Regions from separate parts of the Mesorhizobium sp. B2-7-3 genome, predicted to be linked through region 3. Evidence: predicted binding sites of a transcription regulator. Region 3 holds the regulator's gene; each other region holds the start of a gene.

Region 1 (5,742 bases), on a different contig from region 3:
TCACCGGCAGCCGCCGCCTGCGCCGCATGCGCAAGGCCGACTGGTCGCGCCGGCTCGTGCAGGAGAACAGGCTTTCGGTGGACGACCTGATCTGGCCGATCTTCGTCGTCGAGGGCAGGAATGTCCGGGAGCCGATTGCCGCCATGCCCGGCGTCTTCCGGCTGTCGGTCGACCTTGCCGTCAAGGAGGCCGAACGCGCGGCCAAGCTCGGCATCCCCGCTCTTGCCACCTTTCCCAACGTCGATCTCGGCCTGCGCGACCAGACGGGGTCCCACATCCTCGACCCGGAAAATATCATCAACCGCGCCACGCGCGCCATCAAGGACGCGGTGCCCGAGATCGGCATCATCACAGACGCCGCACTCGACCCGTTCACCAGCCATGGCCATGACGGCATCCTGCGCGACGGCATCATCGTCAATGACGAGACAGTCGAACAGGTCGCCGCGGCGGCCGTCATCCAGGCGGCGGCCGGCGCCGACATCATCGCGCCGTCCGACATGATGGACGGCCGCATCGGCGCCATCCGCGATGCGCTCGACGCCAACGGTTTCCAGGACGTGGCGATCATGTCCTACGCCACCAAATTCGCCTCGGCCTTCTACGGTCCCTATCGCGAGGCGGTCGGCACCGCCGGTCTGCTCAAGGGCGACAAGAAGACCTATTATATCGACCACGCCAATTCGGACGAGGCGGTGCGCGAGGCCGACCAGGACATCGCCGAGGGCGCAGACATGCTGATGGTCAAGCCCGGCCTGCCCTATCTCGACATCATCCGCCGGCTGAAGGACGAATTCCAGATGCCGACCTTCGCCTATCAGGTCTCGGGCGAATATTCGATGATCAAGGCGGCTGATTCCAATGGCTGGATCGATGGAGAGAAGGCGATGCTGGAATCGTTGCTCGCCTTCAAGCGCGCCGGCTGCGACGGCATCCTGACCTATTTCGCACCCGAAGTGGCCGTGATGCTGAAAGGGTAGCCCGACTTCCCGGGCAAGGCACTTCAGTAGATGTCACCACTCTTTCAACTGGTCGGCGGTTCTATCGAAAACCCGCTGACAAAAACTGGCGGCTGCAGCTATGATGGAAGCATGGCCGGAAGCGGCCGGCAGCCCGCACCTCGGCCAAGAGGTATGGCGAACGCCTCCTGAGGATGCTTCCTGACTCGTTTCACCGTCGGGCGAAGGTGTCGGCATTGCGGGCACTGACAAAGGCTTCGCCGTGACCGAGGAACGGACATGCTTGCCTATCGCGATGCCAAGACGATGGCGAAAGCCATGCGGGAGGCGCTTGCCGCCCGCGACCTGCCGATCAGGCACAGCGAGGCCCTTGAGATCGTCGCGCGCCAACTGACCGGCCAATGAAGCGGCGGCCGTAGCTTGGCGGCAAGATTCGGAATACAACCGGTTCTCAAGGAGGAGGTCCTCATGTCCAAACTTCGCGTCAACGCTTTCAGCCTGTCGCTTGACGGCTATGGCGCCGGTCCCGATCAGAGCCTTGAAAATCCGCTCGGTGTCGGCGGACCGGCCCTGCACAAATGGGCTTTCAGCACTCGCACCTTCCGCAAGATGTTTGGCCAGGAAGGCGGCGAGACAGGCGTTGACGAAGACTTTGCGGCGCGCAGCTTCGAGAATGTCGGCGCCTGGATCCTCGGCCGCAACATGTTCGGGCCGATCCGGGGCGAGTGGCCTGACGACAGCTGGAAGGGTTGGTGGGGCGACAATCCGCCCTATCACGTCCCGACCTTCGTGCTGACTCATTACAAGCGCGATCCCATCGTGATGGAAGGCGGCACGACTTTTTATTTCGTAACCGACGGCATCCATTCGGCTCTCGAACAAGCCAAAGTCGCCGCGTCAGGCAAGGATGTGCGGGTCGGCGGCGGCGTCTCCACCATCCGGCAGTATCTGCAGGAAAAGCTGATCGACGAGATGCACCTGGCGATCTCGCCGGTGCTGCTTGGCAGAGGCGAGAACCTTTTTGCGGGCCTCGACATGCTGAATCTGGGCTACCAGTGCGGCGAACAGGTGGCGACGGCACTGGCCACGCACGTGGTGATCAAGCGGGCGTAAGGTGGCGAAACCCTCGACGAAAGCCCATTTCTCCCCGTCACTATACGGGGAGAAAGACAAAACTCTCGCTCAATACTTCTCCGGCACGTAAAGCTCGCGCGGCAGCACCTGGCGCTCGTATTCCGGGTTGAAGACGCGCTCCGGCAGCGTGATCTCCTCGTGCGGCACCTCTTCATACGGCAGCTGCTTGAGCAGATGGTCGATGCAGTTCAGCCGCGCGCGCTTCTTGTCGTTACCCTCGACGATGAACCAGGGCGCCTCGGGAATGTTGGTGCGGGCGAAGGTCTCCTCCTTGGCCTTGGTGTAGTGTTCCCAGCGCACCCGCGACTGCAGGTCCATCGGCGACAGCTTCCACTGTTTCATCGGGTCGTGGATCCGCATCAGGAAGCGCATTTGCTGTTCCTCGTCGGTGATCGAGAACCAATATTTGACCACGGTGATGCCCGAGCGCACCAGCATGCGCTCGAACTCCGGCACGTCATGGAAGAACTCCTCGACCTGCTCGGGGCTGGCAAAACCCATTACCCGTTCGACGCCGGAGCGGTTGTACCAGGAGCGGTCGAGCAAAACGATCTCGCCGCCTGCCGGCAAATGCGGGACATAGCGCTGGAAATACCATTGCGACTTCTCGCGTTCGGTCGGAGCCGGAAGCGCCACGACGCGGCAGATACGCGGATTGAGCCGCTGTGTGATGCGCTTGATGACGCCGCCCTTGCCAGCGGAGTCGCGGCCCTCGAATATCACCACCAGTTTCTTCTTGTGGTAGGCGACCCAGGATTGCAGCTTGATCAATTCGGACTGGAGGCTGATCAGGTCGCGAAAATACTGCATGCGATCGATCGAAGGCGGATGCGAGTTCTTGTAGATCTTGGCGATCTCCATCGAGAGGGCCGGCTCCGACATTTCGAGCTCATAGTCCTCGTCGAGCGTGTCGGCGAGCTCGGCTTCAAGCCAGTCCTTGGCAGGGGAATTCTGTTTCAGCTCGGTCATATCAACTGCTCCGCTTGCAAGCCCTGTCGGTTACCACTGGGCGCTCCAAATTGCTGGCCGGCGGCCGGGAATGGAAACACCTGAGCCGACTTCAATATAGGCCGGCGGTGACGGTTTTATTGCAGCACAGGCGCAATTGCCGACGTTGCAAATTCCGCGATGTCTGATCGATCGACCGTCGTCGCATGGCGACAAGCCGGCCGAATTGTCCTACAAATGCGCGGTCGCCTTCCAGGCCTGCCTTGCCGGCACGCCTCTTCAACAAAATCGTGAGGATCTGACATGGAATACCGCACCCTTGGCCGTTCCGGCCTGAAGGTTTCGACACTGACGCTTGGCACCATGACATTCGGCGGCGCCGGGCCCTTCGCCGCGGTCGGCAACAGCGATCTCGCCGAAGCCAAGCGGATGATCGATATGTGCATCGATGCCGGCATCAACCTCATCGACACCGCCAATGTCTATTCCAACGGCCTCTCCGAAGAGATCATAGGCGAAGCTCTCGGCGGCAAGCGCAAGAACGATGTGCTGATCGCGTCCAAGGCGCGGATGCGGATCGGCAAGGGCCCGAACGACGAGGGCCTGTCGCGCCATCATCTGATCCGTGAATGCGAGAGCAGCCTGAAGCGCTTGAAGACCGATGTCATCGACATCTATTTCGTCCACCAATGGGACGGCCTCACTCCGCTCGAGGAGACCGTTGCCGCGCTCGACAGTTTGGTCAGCCAGGGCAAGGTGCGCTACATCGGCTGCTCCAACTATTCCGGCTGGCAGGTGATGAAGGCGCTTTCCATCAGCGACAGCCGTCACCAGCAACGCTTCGTCACCCAGCAGATCCACTATACGCTGGAAGCGCGCGAGGCCGAGTACGAGCTCTTGCCGATCTCGGTCGACCAAGGGCTGGGCGTTTTGGTCTGGAGCCCGCTCGCCGGCGGCCTGCTGTCGGGCAAATACCGCCGCGACAGCCCGACCGCTCGCCAGCTTGCCGGCTGGTCCGAGCCGCCGATCCGCGACGAGGACCGGCTGTGGCGGATTGTCGATGTGCTGGTCGAGATCGGCAAGGATCGTGGCGTCTCGGCGGCGCAGGTGGCGCTCGCCTGGCTGCTCGGACGCCCTGCCGTCTCCTCGCTGGTGATCGGTGCCCGCAATGACGTTCAGCTCAAGGACAACCTTGCGGCGGCGGCCCTGAAGCTCGGCACCGAAGAACGCCAGCGCCTCGACGCGGTCAGCCGGCCGGCTCTGCTCTACCCCTACTGGCACCAGCAACTGACAGCGAAGGATCGCTTCGGCCCAGCCGATCTGGTTCTCGACCGCAGCGATATCTGATCAGCGTCAGGCAGAGAGCAAGAGCTAGCCGCCGATAAACCGCCAGAGTTCGGGATCGGGTTCGATCTGGCCGCCGAGCACGAAATATTTGTAGAGGACGAGCAAGGAGATCGCATGCTCGTCCCGTTCATTGGAGAATTTGCGGCAATAGGCATTGGCTGCGGCGATGATGCGCTCCGCCGCGGCCGGGTGCGCTTCGAAATAGCGCACTTTTTCGCCGAGATCGGCAAAATCCGGGTCAAGCGGCGCATAGTGGATACCGGCCTCGAGCTGGCTCTCGCCGAACCATGTTTCGTAGGTCGGCGGCGGCATCAGACAGAGCGAGTTGGAATTCATGATCCATTTGAGGTTGGTCGCCACGTCATTGCCCTCCAGCGAGACGATGTAGCGATAGCGCAGGTGCTGGCTGATGCTGAGGAAAGGCTTGCTGTACTTAGCCGGTGCGCTGCGCTTGTGCGAACCGGCGTCGCAGAACGGCAAGTCGCGCGCGACATCCAGGAACCGTGTCCTGATCGGGTTGTTGAGGTCGCCGCGCCAGACCACGGCAGGGCGCTTGTCGGCGAAGGCGACGGTATCGAGGGGCATGTGGAAGTGGCGGAATTTGTTGAACTTCATGACGACGGCATTGCCGTTGTCGGCGCGGATCGGCCGGTCCTTGACGAGGGTCGGCAGCTTGGGCACGCCGATGACATCACCGAACTTCAGGTCGATGAGCAATGATGGATCGAAATAGCGGGCAAATTCCTTCAGGTCGTAATAGTACATGCTCGGTTCAAACGGTATCTTGTCGATGCGCACAGCATCCGGGCCTGGTGTAAAAGCGTCCTGCAGCTTGTTGTAGTGATTCAGTCGCCGGCGCACGGCCTCGTCCGAGAGCCTGGCCTGCTGCAGGCGGCTGGCCAATCGCCGCCGGAAGATCGCCTGGGGCGCGATATCGCGCATGACGTTCCGCGCATAGTAGAAGACCTTTGCCGTCGTTCGTTGGAGGGTGGCCATGGACTCTTTTGATCAAAGATAAACGCGGTTGAACAAGTGAAGGTCGGGATGGTTCCCGCAGCATGATTGCCCTACCATCCAGCCACGCATTCCGATAGCGCCCGAATGCGGCTGGCGGCCTCGACCGAGCGCCGCAACTAGCCCGTTATGTAGCGCCACACCTCGGCATCCGGTTTGATCTGGCCCGACAGCACGAAGTATTTGTAGAGCACCAGCAGGGAGATCGTCTGCTCGGTCTGTTCGTCGTCGAATGTCCGGCAATAGGCGTTCGCAGCCGCGATGATGCGCTCCGCCTCCGCCGGATTCCGCTCGAAATAGGCGACGTGGTCCTCAAGGTTCGAGAAATCCGCCGCGAGCG
Region 2 (5,742 bases), on a different contig from region 3:
AAGCTGCAATTGACGAACTGAGCGGCTGCTCCGAAGGCGGGCGGCAGGGAAATTAAGCGCCCGCCGATCGGCTCAACTCGTATGGGCGACGATCTTGTCGACCGTTTCGGGGAAGAAGTCGGGCGCGGCATGGCGCTTGCCGAACATCATGTCGTACTGGATCAGCCGGAAGTCGCGGATCGCCGGGTCAATCTCTTTCTGACGCGACCAGTCTGGCGTGGCCGCCCCGGCCGGCGTGAGCAGCAGGTTGCGGTCGACGACGCGATAGCGCTCCCGCATCTCGCCCAGGAAACCGGTGTAGTAAGGGTGGGTGATGCCGGCGGCGGTGAGGATATGATAGGGCAGGAACGCGGGGCTGACCGTGCCCAGATTCTCGACCGGGCCGGAGCGGTTCGACCAGATGATCAGCGGTGTCGCGTGATGTTCGAGGGCGGCTTCCGGCGTCGGTTCCTTGCGCGGCGCGACGTTGTCCTTCAGGAAGCCGGTCTCGACATAGACCGGTCCGAGCGGCGGCAGGTGGTCACCGAAAAAGGCGACAATCGTGGGCCGCTCGCGCCTCTTGGCCCATTCGATCAGCCGTTCAAGGCCGCGGTCCGCGTCGGCTGAACCTTCGGCGTAGGAGAGCAGCGAGTCGCGCGCCCACTGGCTGATCGGCGCTTGCACCGAATGGGTCGGATTCGAATAACGGTTCGGTTCATAGGGGCCGTGGTTCTGCAGACTGACGGCGAAGAAGAACACCGGGTCCTCGCTGGCGTCCGCTTCGCGTATGATCTCGTCGGTCATCGCCGCGTCGGATGCCAGCGGTCCGCGCTTTTCCATGGGCGGCAGCGTCTCTTCCGATTTGAAGTCGTTGAAACCGAAATCGGCATAGACCGCGCCGCGGTTCCAGAACCAGTTCGTGCCTGGATGGATGGCGCGTGCCCTGTAGCCTTGGCTTTTCAGGAAGGTCGCCATCGACGGCGTCGGGGTGCGGACATATTGCTGGTAGGGGATGCTGCCGGCCGGCAGGAAAGCATTGGAAAAGCCGGTCAGCGCTTCGAATTCGATGTTGGCGGTCATGCCGCCGAATTCGGGCGAGAACATCGAGCCCGATCGGAGCGCCCGCACATTGGGCATCGGATCGGGAGTGATGGTGACTCCGGGCAGCTTGGTTGGATCCCAGAAGGATTCGCTCATGACGATGATGATGTCCGGCTTCTGGGCCGGCACCGAGGCGGTCACCTCGGGCCGCTCGATCGCCGCGATCGCCTTGTCGGAATAGCCCGGCGGTGCCGAGACATGCGCCATCGGCACGTTGAGCGCGAAGGCGAGCGCGAAGCCGTTGGAGGCGTAGTTTTCCTTCTGGTCCCACATGATCGGGATGATCTGCAGCCGGTCCCTGGTCCACGAGAAGGTGGCGTAATCCATGATCGAGACGAAGAAGGCGAGCAGCGGCACCGCCAGCGTCAGCCGGGCAAGGCGGCCCTTGCGGCTGAGGGCCGGAACCTTGCGGCGCCATAGCCGCCAGCCGTAGACGAGCAGGGACAGGCCGGCGACGATGCCCGCGACCATGGCCAGCGCTGTCATTGGCCGCTCGCGCACCAAGAGCGGCAGCAGGGCGAAGATCTGGCGGGCGTAGAGGAAATCCGTCGGGTAGAGCGGATCGCCGAGATAATACGACTTCTGGTGGCCGACAAAGGCCAGCGACAAGGTCAGCGGCGCGACGATCATCAGGCTCTGATGGCTGCGGCCGAGCACCGCGTCGAGACCGATCAGGACCAGCGCGAAGACGACGATAGTTGTCCAGCCCGGCTTGAACGGCTGCAGGAAGAAGGAAACGGTGCCGGCGACATCACCGCGCACGATCAGTTCGATGGCGAACACCAAGACGGCCGAGATCGCCAGGCTGATCAGCCCGTAGCGGACAACAGGCCATCTACGGCCCGGCAGATAGCCGGTGGACGGATCGTCTTCCAGGAACTGCGGCGCCGCGTTGCCGGCACGTTTGAAACTCTTTGCCACTTCAACTTCCCGCCCAAAGACAACCCACGTCATTCGATTGTCATATAATTGTCACGCAAAGCTAGCGCCTGTGGCGGAAATAAGAAGAGCCAGCGAACGATTCGTGAGCGGTTTTCATCAGGTGTGATCGCCAAAAAGCCTTTCGGAACAGGCACTCGCGCGGGGATAGGCCCATCGGCGTGGGCTGAAGTGGCTTGACTTGGCGGCCTGCCTTGCGTCACAGGCAGGGAAAATTCGTAGTATCAGGCAAGCAAAACCAGTCAGGGGAGCCCTCGCATGGCCGTTGCATTCACCTTTCCGGGACAGGGTAGCCAGGCTGTCGGCATGGGCAAGGATCTTGCCGATGCCTTTCCCGAGGCACGCAGGATTTTCCAGGAAGTCGATGACGCGCTCGGCGAAAACCTGTCGAAGCTGATCTGGGAAGGTCCCGAAGAGACGCTGACGCTGACGGCCAACGCGCAGCCGGCGCTGATGGCGGTGTCGCTTGCCGCCATCAAGGCGCTGGAATCGCGCGGCTTCTCGCTGAAGGACAAGGTCGCTTATGTCGCCGGCCATTCGCTGGGCGAATATTCGGCACTCGCCGCCGCCGGCTTCGTTTCCGTTGCCGATGCCGCCCGCCTGCTGCGCATCCGCGGCAACGCCATGCAGGCAGCGGTGCCGGCCGGCGAGGGCGCCATGGCGGCGATCATCGGGTTGGAGCAGGCCGATGTCGAAGCCGCCTGTGCTGAGGCCGCCCTTGGGGCCGGCAAGGGGGCCGTCTGCCAGGTGGCGAACGACAATGGCGGCGGCCAACTGGTCATATCAGGGGCGAAGGCGGCGGTTGAACTGGCAGCGAAACTGTGCACCGAAAAAGGCGCCAAACGGGCGCTGATGCTGCAGGTTTCGGCGCCCTTCCATTCCGCGCTGATGACGCCGGCCGCCAATGTCATGCGCGAGGCACTTGCCGGCGTGACAAAGACCGCGCCAATCGTTCCCGTGGTGTCCAACGTATCGGTGCAGCCGTCGACCGATCCCGACGGGATCGCCGGGCGGCTGGTCGAGCAGGTGACCGGTCGCGTCCGCTGGCGCGAAACGGTGGAGTGGTTCGGCGCCAACGGCGTCACCACGCTTTACGAGATCGGTGCCGGCAAGGTGCTTTCAGGACTGGCTCGTCGCATCAACCGCGACATCGCCACCGCCTCCGTGGGTTCCGCAGCCGAGGTCGAGGCGGCTGTGGCTGCGCTGTGACTTGAATTCTTCGCCGCCGACATCTTCTTTGACGACTTTTTGGAGATATCGGATTGGGGATTACCGCGTAATCTGCGATGTAAAGGACAAGCGTCTGGTCATTCTGGTGGTAACGATTGGCCATCGGGTGATGTTTATCGATAACCGTCCGTACGATTTGAGAAGAGGACAAGAGATGTTCGAACTGACCGGCCGCAAGGCGCTTGTCACCGGCGCATCGGGGGGCATCGGCGAGGCGATCGCCAGGGTGTTGCATGCGCAAGGCGCGACCGTCGGCCTGCACGGCACGCGCGTTGAGAAACTGGAGACGCTGGCCTCCGAATTGGGCGACCGGGTCAAGCTGTTCCCGGCCAACCTGTCGAACCGTGACGAGGTCAAGGCACTCGGCCAGAAGGCGGAGGCCGATCTCGAGGGCGTCGACATCCTGGTCAACAATGCCGGCATCACCAAGGACGGCCTGTTCGTGCGCATGTCGGACGCCGACTGGGATACGGTGATGGAGGTCAATCTCACCGCCGTTTTCCGGCTGACCCGTGAACTCACTCACCCGATGATGCGCCGCCGCCATGGCCGCATCATCAACATCACTTCGGTGGTCGGGGTGACCGGCAATCCCGGCCAGGCGAATTACTGCGCCTCCAAGGCCGGCATGATCGGCTTGTCCAAATCGCTGGCGCAGGAGATCGCCACCCGCAACATCACCGTCAACTGCGTCGCGCCGGGCTTCATCGAATCGGCGATGACCGACAAGCTCAATGACAAGCAGAAAGAGGCGATCATGGCGGCGATCCCCACCAAGCGCATGGGCACCAGTGCCGAAGTGGCGTCCGCCGTTGCTTATCTGGCTTCGAACGAGGCCGCCTACGTAACCGGGCAGACCATACATGTGAATGGCGGTATGGCGATGATCTGAGCGAGGCCCGACAGCAACGCCGACGGGCTGTGAAAACCCACCATTTCGGCTTGGACCTCGGCTATTTTTCGTGTAATGCGGCCCGCAACCCGGCGGTTCGGGCAAAAACCGGTCCGTGGCCGTTGCGTTTCCGGCAGGACCATCTTTCAGCTTGATTAGCGGCATTCCGCCCGCTAACGAAGACAGACAAACAATAGACGAGGATGCCCAAATGAGTGACACCGCAGAGCGCGTCAAGAAGATCGTCATCGAGCACCTTGGCGTCGATGCCGACAAAGTGACGGAGCAGGCGAGCTTCATCGATGATCTGGGCGCTGACAGCCTCGACACGGTTGAACTCGTCATGGCGTTTGAAGAAGAATTCGGCGTCGAGATCCCCGATGACGCGGCCGAGACCATCCTGACGGTCGGCGATGCGGTGAAGTACATCGACAAGGCTTCGGCCTGACGCTTTTCGCAGTCGTCACCGGGGAGGACCTGCGATGAGGCGTGTCGTCGTCACGGGCCTTGGCCTGGTTTCGCCGTTCGGTATGGGCTTCGAGCACGGCTGGAAGGAACTGCTGACCGGCCGCAGCGCTGCCAAGCGCGTCACCGAGTTCGAGGTGGACGATCTTGCCTGCAAGATCGCCCACGTCATTCCGCGCGGCGACGGCTCCAACGGCACGCTCAATCCCGAAGCCATTCTTGAGCCGAAGGAACTCCGCAAGATCGGCGACTTCATCCTGTACGGGATCGCGGCCGCCGATGAAGCGCTGAAGGATTCCGGCTGGCAGCCTTCAACCGAGGAGGAGCGTTGCGCCACCGGTGTGCTGATCGGCTCCGGTATCGGCGGTCTTGAGGGCATCGCCGAGAACGCGATCATCCTCAAGGAACGCGGCCCGCGACGCATCAGCCCGTTCTTCATTCCCGGAAACATCATCAATCTCGTGTCGGGCCAGGTTTCGATCCGGCACGGGTTGAAAGGCCCCAACCACGCTGTCGTCACCGCTTGCTCGACCGGCGCGCACGCCATTGGCGACGCCGCCCGGCTGATCATCTTCGGCGATGCCGACATCATGCTGGCTGGCGGCGCCGAATCGCCGGTGACCCGGCTGTCGCTCGCCGGCTTCGCCGCATGCCGGGCGCTGTCGACCGAGCGCAACGATACCCCGCAAACGGCCTCGCGGCCCTATGACCGTGACCGTGACGGTTTCGTCATGGGCGAGGGCGCCGGCGTCCTCGTGCTGGAGGAGCTTGAGCATGCCAAGGCGCGCGGCGCCAAGATCTATGCCGAGGTGACCGGCTACGGCCTGACCGGCGACGCCTATCACATTACCGCACCGGCTGAAGATGGCGATGGCGCTTTCCGTTGCATGACGGCGGCGTTGAACCGGGCAAAGCTTACGCCGGCCGATGTCGACTACATCAATGCGCACGGCACCTCGACCATGGCCGATACGATCGAACTCGGCGCCGTCGAGCGGCTGGTCGGCGATGCGGCGTCGAAGATTTCGATGTCGTCGACCAAGTCGTCGATCGGCCATTTGCTGGGAGCGGCAGGCGCGGCCGAAGCGATCTTTTCGATCCTCGCCATCCGCGACAATATCGCACCGGCGACCATC
Region 3 (5,742 bases):
TCCTTGCCATCGCCCGCTACATGCTGATGCGCATCGATGCCCGTACCGGAGTCTGACCGATGTCGACAGCCGCATCGCTTCACCAGAGCCGCAAGCGCAAGAACGGCGTGATGATGACGCTCTGCGTCATCGCCGCCGGCATCGGCCTTGCCTGGCTGGCGCTGATCCTCGGCGCGCTGCTCTATAAGGGCCTGTCGGGCGTTTCGCTCTCAGTGTTCACGGAAATGACCCCGCCGCCCGGTGATGCCGGTGGCCTGCTCAACGCCATCTACGGCAGCATCGTGATGACCATTATCGGCATCGTCGTCGGCACGCCGATCGGCGTGCTGGCCGGCACCTACATGGCCGAATATGGCCGCTTTTCGAAGCTCACCACCGTGGTGCGCTTTATCAACGACATCCTGCTGTCGGCGCCCTCAATCATCATCGGCCTGTTCGTCTACGAATTGATGGTACGGCCGATGGGGCATTTCTCGGCCATCGCCGGTGCCGTGGCACTGGCCATCCTGGTCATTCCCGTCGTGGTGCGTACCACCGAGGACATGCTCAACCTTGTGCCGAACGCTTTGCGCGAGGCCGGCACGGCGATTGGCGCGCCGCGCTGGGTGGTGATCCGTTCGGTGGCCTACCGCGCGGCGATGTCCGGCATCGTCACCGGCATATTGTTGGCCATTGCCCGCATTTCCGGCGAGACGGCGCCGCTACTCTTCACAGCGCTCAACAACCAGTTCTGGTCGAGCAATCTCAATGCGCCGATGGCCAGCCTGCCGGTGACCATCTTCCAGTTCGCTCTCAGCCCTTACGAGGAGTGGCAGCAACTGGCGTGGACCGGCGCACTCATAATCACATTGACGGTTCTCGCGCTCAGCATCTTTGCGCGCAGCCTGACCGGACGCAGAGAGGACAAATGAGCCAGATGTTGTCTCCAGACATGACGATTGCGACAGAGGCAGCCGCCAAGGCGAAGATCGAGGTCAAGAACCTCAATTTCTACTACGGCCAGTCGAAGGCGCTGAAAGACATCACCTTGTCGCTGCCCGAGCGCAGCGTGACGGCCTTCATCGGACCGTCGGGTTGCGGAAAGTCGACGCTGCTGCGCGTCTTCAACCGCATCTACGAGCTCTACCCCAAGCAGACCGCCGAGGGTCAGGTGCTGCTCGACGGCCAGAACGTTCTCGACCGCTCGCAGGACCTCAACCTGTTGCGCACCAAGATCGGCATGGTGTTCCAGAAGCCGACGCCGTTCCCGATGTCGATCTATGAGAATATCGCCTTCGGCGTCAGGCTCTATGAGAAGATCGGCAAGGCCGAGATGGACGGCCGTGTCGAGCAGGCGTTGAAACGCGCCGCGCTGTGGAACGAGGTCAAGGACAAGCTCAACGCCAGCGGCCTCAGCCTGTCGGGCGGCCAGCAGCAGCGGCTTTGCATCGCCCGCACCGTGGCGGTCAAGCCGGAGGTCATCCTGCTCGACGAGCCGGCCTCGGCGCTCGACCCATTGTCGACCGCCAAGATCGAGGAATTGATCGACGAGTTGCAGGCCGACTACACGATCGTCATCGTCACCCACAACATGCAGCAGGCCGCGCGCGTCTCGAAGCAGACGGCTTTCATGTATCTGGGCGAGCTGGTCGAATTCGACAAGACCGAGAAGATCTTCACGTCGCCTCGCGAGAAGCGCACGCAGGACTATATCACCGGCCGCTTCGGCTGATCTCACGCATACGAGGACCAGGATCATGGCCGAACACACAGTCGCAGCCTTCGACGAGGATCTCGGGCAGATCAGCAGGCTGATCAGCGACATGGGCGATCTCGCCGGCACGATGGTCGGCGGCGCCACCAAGGCGCTGCTGAATTCCGACAATGCGCTGGCACAGCGCGTCGTCTCCGACGACGCCATCATGGACGCGCGCCAGCGCGAACTCGATGATCGCGCCATCACCCTAATCGCCAAGCGCCAGCCGATGGCCGACGATCTGCGTCATGTCGTCGGCTCGATCCGCATGGCGGGCGATCTCGAACGCATCGGCGACCTTGCCAAGAACATCGCCAAGCGCGTCGGCTCGGTCGGCCTCACCGCCACGCCGCGCGACTTGTCGCATTCCATCGACTCCATGGCGCAGCTGGTGCTGATCCAGGTGCAGGGCGTCGTCGAGGAATATGCGGCCGGCGATGCCGCCGCCCTCGCCAAGCTCAGGAATGACGACGAACGCATCGACGTCAAATACACTTCGGTCTTCCGCGAACTCCTGACTTACATGATGGAGGATCCCCGCAACATCACGGCTTGCACGCATCTTTTGTTCTGCGCCAAGAATCTCGAACGCATCGGCGACCATGTGACCAACATCGCCGAGAATGCGTATTATGTGCTGACCGGCACGCAACTGCCCGCCAACCGTCCGAAGCAGGACGAGACGGCGATGTCGGTGCCGGCGGCTTGACGGCAGGGATGATCGATCGATGATCGCGCCACGCATCATGGTGGTGGAGGACGAGGAGCCGCTGGGCGTGCTCCTCCGCTACAACCTGGAGTCCGAGGGTTACCAGGTCGAGGTGGTGACACGCGGCGACGAAGCCGAGATACGCCTCCAGGAAAACGTGCCCGACCTGCTGGTGCTCGACTGGATGGTGCCGGCGGTTTCCGGCATCGAACTCTGTCGGCGCCTGCGCATGCGGCCCGAGACGGAGCGATTGCCGATCATCATGCTGACGGCGCGCGGCGAGGAGAGCGATCGCGTGCGCGGCCTCTCGACCGGCGCCGACGACTATCTGGTCAAGCCGTTCTCGACGCCGGAATTCATGGCCCGGGTCAAGGCGCTGCTGCGCCGCGCCAAACCGGAAGTGCTGTCCAGCGTGCTCAAGGTCGGCGACATCGTGCTCGACCGCGAATCGCACCGGGTCTATCGCAAGAAGAGCGAGATCCGGCTCGGACCGACCGAGTTCAGGCTGCTCGAATTCATGATGCGCCATCCCGGCCGCGTGTTCTCGCGCAGCCAGTTGCTCGACAATGTCTGGGGCGAGACGATCTACATCGACGAGCGCACCGTGGATGTGCATGTCGGCCGCCTGCGCAAGGCGGTCAACAATGGCCGCATGCCCGATGTGATACGCACCATCCGTGGCGCGGGCTACGCAATCCGCGAGGATTGAGATCAGGCCACGTTCTTGCCGGATCTCACCTGCACGCCCGGCGCGAAGATCTCCTGGTCGACGAAGGTGAGCGCGCGCATGGCGCAGCCCTCGCGGATCAGCGGCAATTCGTTCGGCTCTGTATCGAAGGAAATCGACGTCGAATGCTGGCCGCCGGCGGTCTGGGCGATGGCCTCACGCAAGGCCGGCTCGATCAGATCGAAGGCGGCGGCGCTGACGCCGACCATCGCAACCGGCGCCGGATCGATCAGCGCGAACAAGCTGCCAAGGCCATAGCCCAGCGCCTCGCCGGCCTTGCGATAGGCCTCGCGCTCCGGTCCGTCTCTTTCGCGCGCCGTGGCCGCCAATGCGCGCATGTCGGCGTCGCTGACGTCGACCGGTTTGGCGTCCTCACCCATCTGTCCTGCATTACGCCAGATGGCATAGTTGCCGGCATAGGCCTCGACGCAGCCGCGCCGCCCGCAGCGGCAGAGCGCGCCGCCGGGGCGATGGATCATGTGGCCGAACTCGCCGCCCGAGGAATGGGTGCCGGTGAACAGCTCGCCCTTCAGCACCAGGCCCATGCCGATGCCGTGCGAGAGCAGGATGGCGATGAAGTCGTCGCGGTAGCGCTCGGGGTCGCGCCAGCGCAGCGCCACAGCCATCATGTTGCAGTCGTTCTCCATGGTGGCGGGGATGCCGAATTCGGCTTCGAGTATATCGGCGAAGGCAATGTCCGTCTGCGGCGTGATCGGCGACCACAGCATGGCGCGCGCCTCGGTGTCGGTGATGCCCTGGATCGCCAGCGCGATGCGGGCAATGCTGGCGACATCGAGGTCGGGATCCTCGAGGCGGCGCCGGACGATGGCCACGCATTCGCCGATCAGCGCCTCGCGCGACATGGTCAGCGTGTCCAGCCGGCGCTGCTCCTCCGATATCACCTGGCCGGCGTAGTCGATGACGGCGACGGAGAGGAAATTCAGCGACAGCACCACGGTCATGACCGCCGCGGCCTCGGGGTTGAGACAAAGGCCCACCTGCGGCCGGCCGCGTTTCAGTGAGCCGGCCTCGTTCGGCTTGCCTTCGCTCAGGATACCTTCGCCGATCAGGTCGGCTGATATCGCCGATATGGTCGAGTGGCTCAGGGCGGTGGTGGCGGCGATCTCAGTGCGCGAGGGCTGGCCACCCCGGCGCACGGCTCCAATCACCATTGCGCGGTTGCGCCGGCGCAGATCGTCGTGGCGGATTCCGACCGACATGATTTCCCTCCCCGTCGCCGCGGTTCTTGACGCCCCCTCGAACACCTCCGGCAACGGGTCGAATACTGGCAGAAGCGGCTGGGGCTGTCATTTATTTATTGCGGGGCTCGAAAAAAGGCTTCCGGCACCTCAAAATCCGTCAGAATCGATGTTGACAGTGTTCCGGCGATGGACCAGTGTTTTTTCGAGGCTCGAAAAAATTAGGGCCTTTGTGCCGGCCTTAGGGCCAGTTTGGTCGCGCCACACGCGGCGCAGGGAGGATATCATGAAGAGATTCACAGTCGCCATTCTGGCGGGTGTCGCCATGTCGCTGACGCTGGCGTCGGTCGCGCAGGCGAAGGGCAAGGTTATCGGCGTGTCGTGGTCCAACTTCCAGGAGGAGCGCTGGAAGACCGACGAGGCCGCCATGAAGAAGGCGATCGAGGCCGCGGGCGACAAGTACATTTCCGCCGATGCGCAGTCCAATCCTGGCAAGCAGCTGACCGATGTCGAGAGCCTGATTTCGCAGGGTGCCAATTCGCTGATCATCCTGGCGCAGGACGCGTCGGCCATCGGCCCGGCGGTACAGAAGGCGCTCGACGAGGGCATTCCGGTCGTCGGCTATGACCGCCTGATCGAGAACAAGGACGTCTTCTACCTGACCTTCGACAACAAGGAAGTTGGCCGCATGCAGGCCCGCGAAGTGTTCAAGGTGAAGCCTGAGGGCAATTACGTCTTCATCAAGGGCTCCGGCGCCGATCCGAATGCCGACTTCCTGTTCTCGGGCTCGATGGAAGTGCTGAAGGCGGCCATAGACAGCGGCAAGATCAAGAATGTCGGCGAAGCCTATACGGACGGCTGGCTGCCCGCCAACGCCCAGAAGAACATGGAACAGTTCCTCACCGCCAACGACAACAAGGTCGACGCCGTGGTCGCCGCCAATGACGGCACCGCCGGCGGCGTCGTCGCGGCGCTGACGGCGCAGGGGCTCGCCGGCACCGTGCCGGTCTCCGGCCAGGACGGCGACCACGCCGCGCTCAACCGCATCGCGCTCGGCACCCAGACCGTGTCGGTGTGGAAGGACGCGCGCGAACTCGGCAAGAACGCCGCCGAGATCGCCTCGCAACTCGCCGACGGCAAGAAGATGACCGACATCGCCGGCGTGAAGGACTTCACGACGCCTGGCGGCAACACCGTCAAGTCGCTGTTCCTGACCCCGGTGGCCATCACCAAGGACAATCTCAACCTCGTCATCGACGCCGGCTGGATCAAGAAGGACGAAGTCTGCACGGGCGTTGCCGCGGGCAGCGTCGCGGCCTGCAACTGAGCTTGATCGCCTGAAAAGTCGGAAACGCCGCGGCGTGGAACGGTC
Region 4 (5,742 bases), on a different contig from region 3:
AGATTAGCCGAAGCCCTCCCTCCCTTCGTCATCCTAGGCGTAGCAAGGAGCGAAGCGACGCCGCGCAGACCCTAGGATCCATGCCGCGACGTGGGCCGAAAAAATACGGCGAACGAGGATAGTCCCCGGACGGGTTGGCGGTTACCGTCAACGCATGACCGGCTATGTTTACATGACCGCGAGCCAGAAGGGCGGCACCATCTACATCGGTGTCACCAACGATCTCGGTCGCCGCATGCCGGAGCACAAATCCGGCGAAGGTTCGCGCTTCACCAGGCGCTACGGTGTGCAGCGGTTGGTCTGGTACGAGGAACATTTCGACATTCGTGACGCCATTCAACGCGAGAAATCGCTGAAGCGCTGGTCGCGACAATGGAAGATCGAACTGATCGAGAAGACCAATCCGGAATGGTTCGAGCTGTTTCGCGGAACAGGTTGGTCGCGGTTTGATGGCGTTTCGTCGGAGGTTGGAGCCAGGTTCGGCACCGTTTTGTCCGTCGCAAGCGTCGCGGCATGGATCCTAGGGTCTGCGCCGCGTCGCTTCGCTCCTTGCTCCGCCCTAGGATGACGAAGCGAGGGAGGGCTTCGGCTAATCCCCACGTCAACTAGCGACCCTTACGACGTGGCTTCCCAGTTCACTGCGACCGCTTCGCCGCCTGATCGGCATCCGTCAGCGTCTGCAGAAACGCCACGATGTCGTCGATCTCGGCATCGTTGAGCGCCGGCTTGTCGCCGGGTTTCTTGCCGTCGAAGGGCGGGTCTTGATTCAGGTTCGACCAGTAAGCCTTTGGTAAATCGTCATATTTGTCGACGGTACCGTAAGCGTTTTTCGGGTACCAGCGGCCGGGGTCGGTGTCGCGGCTGGCGTAGAAGGCCACCGCTTCGCGCAGCGTGTGGAAATATCCGTTGTGGAAGAAGCTCTTGCGCAGCGCCACGTTGCGCAGGCTCGGTGTCTTGAACAGGCCGCAATAGTCGGTGCGGCCACGGAAATCGGTGCGCAGGGGACCGCACAGGCCGAGATCGACATAGGCCGGGTCGGCGTTGGCCGGGATGGCCGGATTGCGCGGCACGGCGATGGCGATGAGGCCGAAATCGGTGAATTGCGGCGGCTCACCGTCATTGGCCGGTTCGCTGAGGTGGCAGGAGGCGCAATTGCCTTTCGCCTCGTCCTCGAACAGGGCGCGGCCATGCAGTTCCCGCGCCGATAGCGTCGCCTTGCCGGCGAGGAAGGCGTCGTAGCGGCTGGAATAGGGGTAGAAGTCGACCGCGCTCTGCTCGAACGTGCCAAGCGCCTCGGCGGCGGCGTCGAAGGCATCGTCCGGGCGGTCGAAGACATCGTTGCCGAAGGTTGCCTTGAAGTCATCGGCATAGGCTGACTTGCGCAAGGCGGCGGTGACCGCCACGGCATCCTTGTTTGCCATCTCGAACGGCGAGAGCAGGGGGATTTTCGCCTGGTCCACACCGTGATCGGCGCGGCCGTCCCAGGTCAGACCGCCGGTCGGGCCATTGTCGACGCTCTCGTCGCCCTCGTCCTCGGAATCGTGGAAATGCTCGGTGAAGGCGGGCGCGGCCTGGATGTAGCGCAGCGACGGCACCGCGCGCACGCCGGACTGGTCGAGGTTCGGGCCGCCCATTTCGACCGGTGTGGCCGAGGCCGGACCGAAGGCATGGCGTGGATCGTGGCAGGAGGAACAGGCCTGTTTTCCCGACGCCGAGAGCGCCGGGTCGAAGAACATCTTTCGCCCCAAGGCAGTCAGCGCCTCGGCGCGTGCGAAGGCTTGCCCACGCGACAGCGGACCGGGATGGACGCCGTCCGGCCCCGCCGTATTCGGGGGTGCGGCAAAGCCAAAGGTCGAGATCGCTGCACTCGCGATCACCAGGCTTTTCCATCGTCTCATCATCATGGGGCACGGTCCGCTTTGGCCCGGAAATAAGAACGCAGTGCAACGGATTGATGACCGCTCCCAGTGCTCACGAAACCGTGTTCGCCGCGGCGGCGGATGTCACAAAGGTGACAAGGCATCCACGTTAGCTGCCCATGGTTCCCGCGCCATAGCCGCATAAGCCCCATAGCCACAGTCAAGCCACGAGGTCTTTCCATGACGAGGCCCAAGTTCCTCACTTCCTTCTGTCTGGCCGGTTCGGCCTTGTTTCCCCTTGCGGCCGCCAATGCCGCACCTCCCGGCTTCGACAAGATCGACACCGTCGTCGTCATTTATGCAGAGAACCGCAGCTTCGATAATCTTTATGGTGGCTTCCCCGGCGCCAATGGACTGGCCAATGTCTCGGCCGACCAGGCGCGCCAGCTCGACCGCGACGGCAAGCCGCTGACCGAACTGCCGCCGGCCTGGGGCGGGCTGACCGGAAAGGGCGTCACGCCCGTGGTGACGGAGGCGCAGACCGCGCATCTTGCCAACGCGGCCTTCGCCATCGACGATCCCAAGGGCTTCAACGAAGGCACCAATGTCATCACCCACGATTTGTGGCACCGTTTCTACCAGGAGCAGATGCAGATCGACGGCGGCAAGAACGATAAATTCGTCGCCTGGGCCGATTCCGGCGGGCTGGTCATGGGCCATTATGACGGCTCGAGCCTGCCGATGTGGCAGGTGGCGAAGAAATATGTGCTGGCCGACAATTTCTTCCAGGGCGCCTTTGGCGGCTCCTTCCTCAACCATTTCCAGCTCGCCTGCGCCTGCGCGCCGTTCTATCCGCATGCCGACACCAGTCCGATCAAGGGCCAGATCGCGGTGGTCGAGGCCGACGGCACGACCTTGAAGGTGGCCGACAATTCGCCGCCGTCGGCGCTGGGCGGTGTGCCGAAATTCGTCAATGACGGCGCCATCACGCCCGATTTTTACGCCGTCAACACCATGCAGCCGCCTTACGAGCCGAGCGCCAACAAGCCTGCAGAGGGCGGTGACAAGGCGCTGGCCGATCCGGCCGCGCCCACCACGCTGCCGCCGCAGCACGACATCACCATCGGCGATCTCCTGTCGCTGAAGGGGGTCGACTGGGCCTGGTACGCCGGCGCCTGGCAGGCGACCCTCGACGGCAAGAACGCCACGCCGGTGCCGAACTTCCAGTTCCACCACCAGCCGTTCAACTATTTCGCCGCCTACGCGCCCGGCACCGCCGCGCGCACCGAGCATCTCAGGGATGGCGGCCTGGATGGCGCCGAGTTCATCAAGGCGATCGACGACGGCAAGCTGCCGCAGGTCGCCTTCTACAAGCCGCAGGGCAATCTCAACGAGCACTCAGGCTATGCCGACGTGACATCGGGCGACCGGCATCTGGCCGACCTCGTCGCGCATCTGGAGAAGAGCCCGCAATGGAGCCACATGCTGGTCGTCATCACCTATGACGAGAATGGCGGCTTCTGGGATCACGTCGCGCCGCCCAAGGCCGACCGCTGGGGCCCGGGCAACCGCATCCCGGCCTTCATCGTCTCGCCCTATGCCAGGATGGGCACGGTCGACCACACGCAATACGATACGACGTCGATCCTGCGCTTCATCACCGCGCGCTACGATCTGCCGGTGCTGACGGGCATCGTCGCCCGCGACAAGGCGCTGGCCGCCAATGGCGAGCCGCCGATGGGGGATTTGTCAGCCGCGCTTAATCTCAGCCGCTAGGGCGGAGCGAACCGCGAATATGCCACCGCGCCGCGAGGCGCGGTGGCTCAGCCGCCATTGACCAGGGCAAGAATGAGCTTTTGCAGATTGCCGCCCTGGCCGAGTTCGATGCGGTCGAAATCGCGGCTTGCCTGCCGCTGCGCCTGCGAAAGGGCGGACAGGCGTTTGGTCATCTCGACCCGGATCTTGCTGCATTTGGGATCGTCGGGAACGGTGAGGCCGACCGTCGCCGCCTCGATCTTGCGCGCCATGTCGACAATGGTCGCGCCATGCACCTTTTCGTGGGCGCTGACGCCTGCGAGGAAAACCTCCCAGTTCTTCTGGATGGCGGACGGCAGCGGCGAGGAGGGGCTGGGCAAGGTGTAGGTGATGATGAGCTTTGGCTTGGCCGAGACCAGCACGCAGGCTCCGGCACGCGGCTGATAATCCCTGGTCCAGGTCAGCTTGAAATTGGTGTGAGCAATGGCGCGGGTAATGCCGACATTCGGCCCGTTCTCGCCAATCGACCGGTAGAGCTCGAGCCCGGACTGGCCTGAAATGGCGTAGGTCTCGACCTTCTCGACAGGCTTCCACTCGGCATGCGCCGCAAGCGGCAAGGCCACCAGGGCGGCGGTCGGAAGATACAGGCGAACACAGGCTCTCAACACTGCTCTCTCCGAGGCGCGCGGCCCTGCCATTCAGGCAACGCTATTCAACGGCTTTTCCTATATGCTGCCGGCGGGCGCTGCAAATGGCCCGGAGGGGGAAGTCATGAGAAGAAATCTCGTTGCCGCCGGTGCCTTGGCGGCGGTGCTTGGCTCGCAATCGGCCTTCGCGGCATCCTGCGGCGGCTGGAGCGCCAAGATGGAGGAAGACGAGGGTGGCAGCGTGCTGACCGCTTCGGTCTGCGGCGGGCCGAAGGGCGACGCCTATCTGATGCTCAATTGCTACGACAAACCGGTGCTGAGCTACGATCTGGGCGCCAGCGGCCAACAACTGGAACCGGGCATCAGCGGCGCGTTCGACTTCAAGGCCGACGGCAAGACGGTGACCAAGACCCTGCAGCTGGAGGCGATGTACAATTATTTCGTGGTCGATCTGGAGAAGGGGGACCCGCTGCTCGACCTGTTGCGGTCCAAGGGGGACGTGTCGGTCAGCGCTGCCAAATATGGTTCGATCAGTTTTGCGCTGAAGGGTTCCAGTGGGGCAATCGGCAAGGTGCTGGCGCAGTGCGGCAAGGCGAAGCCCGCGGGCGACGGGGATTGAACCTCGAGAGGTTGCGCCGCCCCTCATTGTCCTGCCGCCCATTGATCCATTCCATCAGCGGCTTGCCGCCAGCGCCGGGCGGCCGTATCTCACGTCCATGACCGACATCCAATTCCGCAAGGCGCAAGCCTCCGACCTGCCAGCCATCGTCGCCATGCTCGCCGACGATCCGCTGGGTGCCGCCCGCGAAGACGCCTCGTTGCCGTTGGCGCAGGGTTATATCGATGCCTTCAACGCCATCGATGCCGATCCCAATCAGCTGCTTGCCGTGGCCGTGGATGGCGCGGAGGTAATCGGCACCTTGCAGATCAGCTTCCTTGCCGGTATTTCGCGCAAGGGCGGCTGGCGCGGGCAGATCGAGGCGGTTCGCGTTGTCAGCGGCAGGCGCTCCGACAGCGTCGGCAAGAAGATGTTCGAATGGGCGATCGACGAGTGCCGGGCGCGGGGCTGCGGCCTTGTGCAGCTCACCACCGACAAGGGGCGAGCGGATGCGCACCGCTTCTATGAAGGGCTCGGCTTCAGTGCCAGCCATATTGGTTACAAGAAGAGCCTTTAGCGGAAACCCGTGCCGGTTCGGGCCTGGCGGTGACTGGCGTATAGCGGAAGCCCTTCAGGCACTATTCAAATCGCCTGGCAAAGCGGATATAGGTCAGTCAGGTTGACCTATTGTAAAAACGTCCGGGGAGGCGTGTCGTGACCCTTTTGAATCTTCTGGCCTCGCGCTCATCGCGCATGAAGGCCTCCGAAATCCGCGAGCTGTTGAAGCTGCTCGACCAGCCCGACATCATCTCTTTCGCCGGCGGCATTCCCGATCCGTCGCTGTTTCCGGCAGACGCCATCCGCGATGCCTATGCCGACGTGC

Evidence for each region. Region 3 encodes PhoB, which activates phosphate uptake and scavenging genes when phosphate is short. Its sites were predicted from a motif close to TGTCATNNANCTGTCAT; they were not measured.
Region 1: a site for PhoB is predicted at 3,170-3,186, ahead of ppk2 (polyphosphate kinase 2). Genes of this name have one in related genera too.
Region 2: a site for PhoB is predicted at 2,040-2,056, ahead of FJW04_RS27750 (LTA synthase family protein). Genes of this name have one in related genera too.
Region 4: a site for PhoB is predicted at 2,001-2,017, ahead of FJW04_RS20270 (acid phosphatase). Genes of this name have one in related genera too.

Annotation. Positions count from the first base shown of each region.
Region 1 covers NZ_VFTY01000020.1:20,884-26,625, forward strand. The annotation lists gene hemB (porphobilinogen synthase) at 1-980, shown strand, start outside; partial or broken gene FJW04_RS30505 (glyoxalase superfamily protein) at 1,239-1,349, shown strand; gene FJW04_RS29095 (dihydrofolate reductase family protein) at 1,428-2,072, shown strand; gene ppk2 (polyphosphate kinase 2) at 2,142-3,062, opposite strand; gene FJW04_RS29105 (aldo/keto reductase) at 3,345-4,388, shown strand; gene FJW04_RS29110 (glycosyl transferase family 90) at 4,413-5,384, opposite strand; gene FJW04_RS29115 (glycosyl transferase family 90) at 5,522-5,742, opposite strand, start outside.
Region 2 covers NZ_VFTY01000016.1:74,032-79,773, reverse strand. The annotation lists gene FJW04_RS27750 (LTA synthase family protein) at 73-2,034, opposite strand; gene fabD (ACP S-malonyltransferase) at 2,278-3,228, shown strand; gene fabG (3-oxoacyl-[acyl-carrier-protein] reductase) at 3,404-4,141, shown strand; gene FJW04_RS27735 (acyl carrier protein) at 4,353-4,589, shown strand; gene fabF (beta-ketoacyl-ACP synthase II) at 4,624-5,742, shown strand, end outside.
Region 3 covers NZ_VFTY01000002.1:197,996-203,737, forward strand. The annotation lists gene pstC (phosphate ABC transporter permease subunit PstC) at 1-56, shown strand, start outside; gene pstA (phosphate ABC transporter permease PstA) at 60-911, shown strand; gene pstB (phosphate ABC transporter ATP-binding protein PstB) at 908-1,711, shown strand; gene phoU (phosphate signaling complex protein PhoU) at 1,737-2,444, shown strand; gene phoB (phosphate regulon transcriptional regulator PhoB) at 2,464-3,153, shown strand; gene FJW04_RS05015 (ROK family protein) at 3,156-4,391, opposite strand; gene xylF (D-xylose ABC transporter substrate-binding protein) at 4,657-5,697, shown strand.
Region 4 covers NZ_VFTY01000009.1:19,195-24,936, reverse strand. The annotation lists partial or broken gene FJW04_RS20280 (GIY-YIG nuclease family protein) at 155-439, shown strand; gene FJW04_RS20275 (cytochrome-c peroxidase) at 636-1,904, opposite strand; gene FJW04_RS20270 (acid phosphatase) at 2,100-3,635, shown strand; gene FJW04_RS20265 (DUF922 domain-containing protein) at 3,683-4,279, opposite strand; gene FJW04_RS20260 (hypothetical protein) at 4,386-4,880, shown strand; gene FJW04_RS20255 (GNAT family N-acetyltransferase) at 4,978-5,436, shown strand; gene FJW04_RS20250 (PLP-dependent aminotransferase family protein) at 5,613-5,742, shown strand, end outside.